DNA from 3 places in the Peribacillus sp. NPDC097197 genome. Region 3 is predicted to be linked to each of the others. Evidence: a T-box and tRNA genes for the amino acid it is inferred to sense, from the RefSeq annotation. Region 3 holds a T-box; the other regions hold tRNA genes.
The links. The T-box of region 3 lies ahead of serS (serine--tRNA ligase). A T-box ahead of a tRNA ligase gene usually reads a tRNA of that ligase, here a tRNA-Ser.
Positions count from the first base shown of each region.

Region 1: it has a tRNA-Ser gene. The T-box ahead of serS (serine--tRNA ligase) is inferred to sense a tRNA for this amino acid. The anticodon was not compared.
Region 2: it has a tRNA-Ser gene. The T-box ahead of serS (serine--tRNA ligase) is inferred to sense a tRNA for this amino acid. The anticodon was not compared.

Region 1 is NZ_JBNNST010000027.1:176-2,415, reverse strand. It holds gene ACQKL6_RS20225 (Tex family protein) at 1-228, shown strand, start outside; gene cmpA (cortex morphogenetic protein CmpA) at 305-424, opposite strand; gene ACQKL6_RS20215 (SprT family protein) at 510-989, shown strand; tRNA gene ACQKL6_RS20210 (tRNA-Asn) at 1,121-1,195, shown strand; tRNA gene ACQKL6_RS20205 (tRNA-Ser) at 1,202-1,292, shown strand; tRNA gene ACQKL6_RS20200 (tRNA-Glu) at 1,309-1,380, shown strand; tRNA gene ACQKL6_RS20195 (tRNA-Asp) at 1,406-1,481, shown strand; tRNA gene ACQKL6_RS20190 (tRNA-Gln) at 1,562-1,636, shown strand; tRNA gene ACQKL6_RS20185 (tRNA-Lys) at 1,647-1,722, shown strand; tRNA gene ACQKL6_RS20180 (tRNA-Leu) at 1,738-1,819, shown strand; tRNA gene ACQKL6_RS20175 (tRNA-Leu) at 1,875-1,960, shown strand; tRNA gene ACQKL6_RS20170 (tRNA-Arg) at 1,979-2,055, shown strand; tRNA gene ACQKL6_RS20165 (tRNA-Pro) at 2,063-2,139, shown strand; tRNA gene ACQKL6_RS20160 (tRNA-Gly) at 2,172-2,240, shown strand, end outside.
Region 2 is NZ_JBNNST010000007.1:949-3,188, forward strand. It holds tRNA gene ACQKL6_RS10730 (tRNA-Arg) at 1-12, shown strand, start outside; tRNA gene ACQKL6_RS10735 (tRNA-Pro) at 23-99, shown strand; tRNA gene ACQKL6_RS10740 (tRNA-Ala) at 118-193, shown strand; tRNA gene ACQKL6_RS10745 (tRNA-Met) at 225-301, shown strand; tRNA gene ACQKL6_RS10750 (tRNA-Ile) at 312-388, shown strand; tRNA gene ACQKL6_RS10755 (tRNA-Ser) at 409-501, shown strand; tRNA gene ACQKL6_RS10760 (tRNA-Met) at 605-678, shown strand; tRNA gene ACQKL6_RS10765 (tRNA-Asp) at 685-760, shown strand; tRNA gene ACQKL6_RS10770 (tRNA-Phe) at 768-843, shown strand; tRNA gene ACQKL6_RS10775 (tRNA-His) at 862-937, shown strand; tRNA gene ACQKL6_RS10780 (tRNA-Gly) at 942-1,015, shown strand; tRNA gene ACQKL6_RS10785 (tRNA-Ile) at 1,020-1,096, shown strand; tRNA gene ACQKL6_RS10790 (tRNA-Asn) at 1,108-1,182, shown strand; tRNA gene ACQKL6_RS10795 (tRNA-Ser) at 1,184-1,274, shown strand; tRNA gene ACQKL6_RS10800 (tRNA-Glu) at 1,278-1,349, shown strand; gene ACQKL6_RS10805 (ABC transporter permease subunit) at 1,540-1,749, opposite strand; gene hxlB (6-phospho-3-hexuloisomerase) at 2,193-2,240, opposite strand, start outside.
Region 3 is NZ_JBNNST010000031.1:7,327-9,566, forward strand. It holds gene serS (serine--tRNA ligase) at 1-1,249, opposite strand, end outside; T-box leader at 1,312-1,539, opposite strand; gene ACQKL6_RS20660 (D-alanyl-D-alanine carboxypeptidase family protein) at 1,607-2,240, opposite strand, start outside.

The DNA.
Region 1 (2,240 bases), on a different contig from region 3:
ATGGAACTACAAGGTACGGTGAGAAATGTTGTAGACTTCGGTGCTTTTGTGGACATTGGCGTCAAACAAGATGGACTCGTGCATATTTCCAAACTTAGTAACCGTTTTATAAAGAATCCGATGGACGTTGTGGCTGTCGGAGACGTAGTAACGGTTTGGGTGGAACAAGTTGATGCTCAAAAACAGAGAGTGTCGCTGACCATGTTACAACCTAAGGACCAAAATTAATGAATGAAAAGACTCCTTCTTTTTTAGAAGGGGTTTTTTTTATAGGAGAGCGAACACTACGTAAGTAGAATCATGATCATAAATGTAGCGTTTCTTTTTTTTGATAAAAAAACCAGCATTGATTCAACATTTTCACTTGATAATAATCCTTATCATAGAAAGCTCTTCTAATTTGGTTTTGAAACCATTTCGGCATAACGCTAACCTCCCCAAAGATTCCTGTTGTTTTATTAGTCTATGTTATAATAGGTTGTCTTGTTACCATGGAAGGAGTGTGGGAGATGGATAATCAACAATTGCAAAAATTGGTTGAGGAAATTTCGATGAATCACTTTCAAAGGAAGTTTAAGCATCAAGCTAGTTTTAACCCACGACTTCGCACAACAGGTGGAAGGTACTTGCTTGGTACTCATAATATAGAAATAAACAAGAAATATTTCGAGGAACGTGGTTTGGAAGAATTGATTGGGATCATAAAACATGAATTATGTCACTATCATCTCCATCTTGAGAAGAAAGGGTACCAGCACCGGGATGCAGACTTTAAGCATTTACTCAAAAAAACGGGAGCCCCAAGATTCTGTTCGCCTTTGCCTTCGAATCAAGTTAAGAGGAAAAGGAATACAATTCAATATATATGTGCACAATGTCAGCAGGTATATTTAAGAAAAAAAAGAATTGATACTTCGAGATTTGTCTGTGGAAAGTGCCGAGGAACGTTGATTTACCAAGGGATTAAAGAAAAAGAAATAAAAAAATAAAAAAAAGAAAAAGATGTCTTGACTTTAACTCTGAACCTCTTTATAATCATAAGAGTCGACAAGATAACAACTTGTTCTGCACGACAACCACTAAGGTCCTTGAGCATAAAAAGGGAACCAACTTTCACTATTCCGCAGTAGCTCAGTGGTAGAGCATTCGGCTGTTAACCGAACGGTCGTAGGTTCGAGTCCTACCTGCGGAGCCATTTTTTGGGGAAGTACTCAAGAGGCTGAAGAGGCGCCCCTGCTAAGGGTGTAGGTCGCGCGAGCGGCGCGAGGGTTCAAATCCCTCCTTCTCCGCCAGAAACATTTTAATTAAGGCCCATTGGTCAAGCGGTTAAGACACCGCCCTTTCACGGCGGTAACACGGGTTCGAATCCCGTATGGGTCACTTTTTACTGTAACATTATTTTGCTGGTCCCGTGGTGTAGCGGTTAACATGCCTGCCTGTCACGCAGGAGATCGCGGGTTCGATTCCCGTCGGGACCGCCATTATTTTTTTAAAATAAACTCTTGCTAAAGTGATGTTATGGTGATATAATATTAACCTAGCTGTTAATGAGTTTGATTGATGGGCTATAGCCAAGCGGTAAGGCAACGGATTTTGATTCCGTCATGCGAAGGTTCGATCCCTTCTAGCCCAGCCATTTTCATTTAGAGCCATTAGCTCAGTTGGTAGAGCATCTGACTTTTAATCAGAGGGTCGAAGGTTCGAATCCTTCATGGCTCACCATTTTCATTTTATTACGCGGGTGTGGCGGAATTGGCAGACGCACCAGACTTAGGATCTGGCGCCGCAAGGCGTGGGGGTTCAAGTCCCTTCACCCGCATAACTTTCTACTTGACAACAAGTTGAAAAGGTGTTAAACTTACGAAGTCGCTTTCGCGGTCGTGGCGGAATGGCAGACGCGCTAGGTTGAGGGCCTAGTGGGGGAAACCCCGTGGAGGTTCGACTCCTCTCGGCCGCACCAATAACATCATAGAAATTAGCGCCCGTAGCTCAATTGGATAGAGCATCTGACTACGAATCAGAAGGTTGTAGGTTCGACTCCCGCCGGGCGCACCATATTTTACGGGAAGTAGCTCAGCTTGGTAGAGCACTTGGTTTGGGACCAAGGGGTCGCAGGTTCGAATCCTGTCTTCCCGACCATTATTTCTCGGAATCATTCATAATTATATAGTGCGGGTGTAGTTTAGTGGTAAAACCTCAGCCTTCCAAGCTGATGATGAGAGTTCGATTCTCTTCACCCG
Region 2 (2,240 bases), on a different contig from region 3:
CCGGGCGCACCATGTTTTTTTGCGGGAAGTAGCTCAGCTTGGTAGAGCACTTGGTTTGGGACCAAGGGGTCGCAGGTTCGAATCCTGTCTTCCCGACCATGTGATTTTTAATGAAATGGGGCCTTAGCTCAGCTGGGAGAGCGCCTGCCTTGCACGCAGGAGGTCAGCGGTTCGATCCCGCTAGGCTCCACCATTTTTTCAAAAAAGAAAACTTATATTATTTTGGCGGTGTAGCTCAGCTGGCTAGAGCGTACGGTTCATACCCGTGAGGTCGGGGGTTCGATCCCCTCCGCCGCTACCAATAAATATAAGGACCTTTAGCTCAGCTGGTTAGAGCAGACGGCTCATAACCGTCCGGTCGTAGGTTCGAGTCCTACAAGGTCCACCATAGAATTTTTTCTTAGCCACGGAGGTATACCCAAGTTCGGCTGAAGGGATCGGTCTTGAAAACCGACAGGGGAGTCAAATCCCGCGGGGGTTCGAATCCCTCTACCTCCTCCATTTTTTTTAAAAGCAACAAGTTGTTTTAAAACAACCTTACATATTAGGAAGTAAAAAAACTGTATTCATGAAAACTTGGTGCAAAATGATTCATTATTACCGTCGCGGGGTGGAGCAGTCCGGTAGCTCGTCGGGCTCATAACCCGAAGGTCGCAGGTTCAAATCCTGTCCCCGCAATCATTAGGTCCCGTGGTGTAGCGGTTAACATGCCTGCCTGTCACGCAGGAGATCGCGGGTTCGATTCCCGTCGGGACCGCCATTTTTTAGGCTCAGTAGCTCAGTCGGTAGAGCAAAGGACTGAAAATCCTTGTGTCGGCGGTTCGATTCCGTCCTGAGCCACCATTACAATTTCATATTACGGCGATTGTGGCGAAGTGGTTAACGCACCTGATTGTGGTTCAGGCATTCGTGGGTTCGATTCCCATCAGTCGCCCCATTTCGCGGGTGTAGTTTAGTGGTAAAACCTCAGCCTTCCAAGCTGATGATGAGGGTTCGATTCCCTTCACCCGCTCCAATATGGGCCTATAGCTCAGCTGGTTAGAGCGCACGCCTGATAAGCGTGAGGTCGATGGTTCGAGTCCATTTAGGCCCACCATATTTTATTGTTCCGCAGTAGCTCAGTGGTAGAGCATTCGGCTGTTAACCGAACGGTCGTAGGTTCGAGTCCTACCTGCGGAGCCATGGGGAAGTACTCAAGAGGCTGAAGAGGCGCCCCTGCTAAGGGTGTAGGTCGCGCGAGCGGCGCGAGGGTTCAAATCCCTCCTTCTCCGCCATTCGGCCCGTTGGTCAAGCGGTTAAGACACCGCCCTTTCACGGCGGTAACACGGGTTCGATTCCCGTACGGGTCATAAAAAGAAGCATACTTATGTATGCTTCTTTTTTATGACTGTTTTTCTTGAAGAGATGCGACAAGGTTGATGCAGTCTATTTACTTATTATAGATGTATTTAATCAATCCGATGTTTAATAAAGCTAATTCTATCTATTTAACCGATTGCGTAATGTGCATTCCTACCATAATGATCACTCCTATTCCTACTAATACTCTATCAATGTTAAGTTCGCTGAAGGCTGTGCAACAAAATAGCCTATTCCCCCCAGTGAAACAAACATTTCAGCAGCAATTACACCAACTAAGGACTGCCCGATTCCTAGACGTAATCCAGATACAATTTGGGGTAAAGAACCTGGAAGAGCGACCGTAAGGAAAGTTTGAAGCTGAGAAGCTCCGAAATTTGTACCATCCAGTAATTAGTCCGATGCCTATCCCTACGAAAGCAGCTAGAATGAATCCTACGAAAAAATTCTTAAGTGTGAATGCCAAATTTTCCAAAAGTACACCGCTTACAGCTAGTTGATATCCGACCTGTACCATTTGCAATGGAGAACTTAAAAATATAGGATTGATTACTCTAAATTGATAGAGTAACTCCCAAAAGTTGAGTACACTTAAGAAGCTAATCAAACCTATATAGGGTGGTCAGCTACATCGTAGGAGTCTTTTTTCTATAAGTTTGATGTTTCCCTCTATAAAGGAAGAGACCTTTTATTAGGATGGGCATATAATATGTCTTCCGTCACTGGACGGTATCTTAATTTATAGAATATATAGGAGCCTGTAATCCTTTTACAAAAAAAAGACCGCAAGTAAATTCAGAAGAATTTCTTGAGGTCTTTTTATATTTCACTTTTTACTCGAGATTTGCGTGTCGGCCATACATTTTATTCGTATCCAATCC
Region 3 (2,240 bases):
TATACGGGCGTAATACTTCAGGGATGATGACCGTGCCGTCTTCCTGTTGATAGTTTTCCAAAAGAGCGGCTACTGTCCGTCCAATGGCAAGACCCGATCCATTCAATGTATGAACGTGTTCCGGTTTGCCTTTCGCCTCACGACGGAATCGGATATTGGCCCGTCTAGCCTGGAATGCCTCAAAGTTACTGCATGATGAGATTTCCCGGTAGGTTCCATAGCTTGGAATCCATACTTCAAGGTCATATTTTTTAGCGGCAGTAAATCCAAGGTCACCCGTACACATACTCAGGACTCGGTAAGGCAATCCAAGTAATTGAAGAACTTTCTCGGCATGACCTGTAAGCTTTTCTAATTCTGCGTATGAATCTTCCGGCTTCACGAATTTAACTAATTCCACTTTGTTGAATTGATGCTGGCGAATTAACCCGCGTGTATCCCGGCCTGCAGAACCTGCTTCTGAACGGAAAGATGCACTATATGCCGCATAGCTGATTGGCAGATCATCGGCACTCAAGATTTCATCACGATGGAAGTTGGTAACCGGTACTTCCGCAGTAGGAATCAAGAAATAATCCTCGCTTTCAATTCTGAATGCGTCTTCCTCGAACTTAGGCAGCTGTCCTGTACCTGTCATGCTTGCACGATTGACCATATAAGGAGGCAGCATTTCCTCATATCCATGTTCTTCGACATGTAAATCCAGCATAAAGCTAATCAATGCACGTTCCAAACGGGCACCAAGACCTCTATAAAAGACAAAACGACTACCCGTCACTTTCGCAGCTCTTTCGAAGTCCAGTATTCCTAGATCACCAGCCACATCCCAATGGGGCTTAGGTTCGAATGTGAATTCCGGCAATTCACCCCATTTGCGAATTTCCACGTTATCGTCTTCCGTTTCTCCTACTGGAACACTTTCATGTGGAATATTCGGTATAGAAAGGAGCAACTTCTCTAATTTTGCTTCTACTTCACGTAGTTCTTCGTCATACCCCTTTATTTGATCGCCAACCTGACGCATCTCCGTAATCAGTTGGTCTGCATCTTTCTTCTCCCGTTTTAAAACGGCTACCTGTTGAGATACTTCATTTCGTTTACTTTTTAACTTTTCTGTATCCGCAATTAAAGACCGGCGTTTAACGTCCAGTTCCTCGAATTTACCCAAATCGGTCAAATCTTCTCCCCTGAATTGCAAAACATTCTTTAACTCTTCAAAGTTATTTCTTACGTATTTCAAGTCCAACATTACATTTCCTCCTTATTTACTGATGATTTTACTCGAGAACGCAAAAAACTCCCGTCCCCTGAAGAAGGGACGAGAGTTAACCCGCGTTGCCACCCTAGTTAAAGGTGTACGAAAAAACACCTTCCACTTATCACGATAACGGCTTTTAGCCGAAAGTAATTACTAACCTAGTAAAGGCGTTCCATACTTTACTCCAGGAGGGATTCATAAGACTCTCACACCGATTTGCACCAGCCACCGGCTCTCTTAAGAAAGAAGCACTTATTACTTTTTCCTGTCATGGTTTTCTCGAAATCAAATTGTTTTCCATAATGTACTATAATTTTACACATTACGCAACCATTTTATACACGAAAATTAAAACCAGCCTTTAACCGTAGAGGCTACACTGCTCCATACATCACCGAAGAATCCACCGATTGCGCGCATTGATAATACGAACCAGTTAGCTTTATCAACAGTTTCAGCAGCCACTAAATCGACTTTCGCTGTATCACTGTTAATAAATCCATAATCTTCACCCTGCTTAGGAGTTACAGCGATATAACCCAGCTTCTCCCCTTTTTTGATTGGGGCTGTTAACTTACCATCTTTATTCAACTTGCTTTTATCAACTACAACTTTAGTATTATATTGATCTTTTTCGCCGTTTTCGACTAGCATTTCAATCGCTTTCTTAGATTGAACTTTAATGCTGTCTTCCTTCCCTTTCACGACAGCCAGGCTCTTGCTACCTTTTACTTCGTAATTAGCAGGAAGGACTTTTTCTTTTTTAAATGTACTGTATGCATAATTCATCAGCTTAGTGCTATCGGCAAAACGTTCGTTTTTAGTAGTGGATTTCATCACTACCGTTATATAACGCTGCCCATCTCGGATGACTGTGCCCGTATGAGCGTAACCAGCGTAGTCTGTAGAACCTGTTTTAAGTCCATCTACACCCTCATATTCAAAAATTAGACCAGGTAACATCCAGTTGAAATTAGAATAC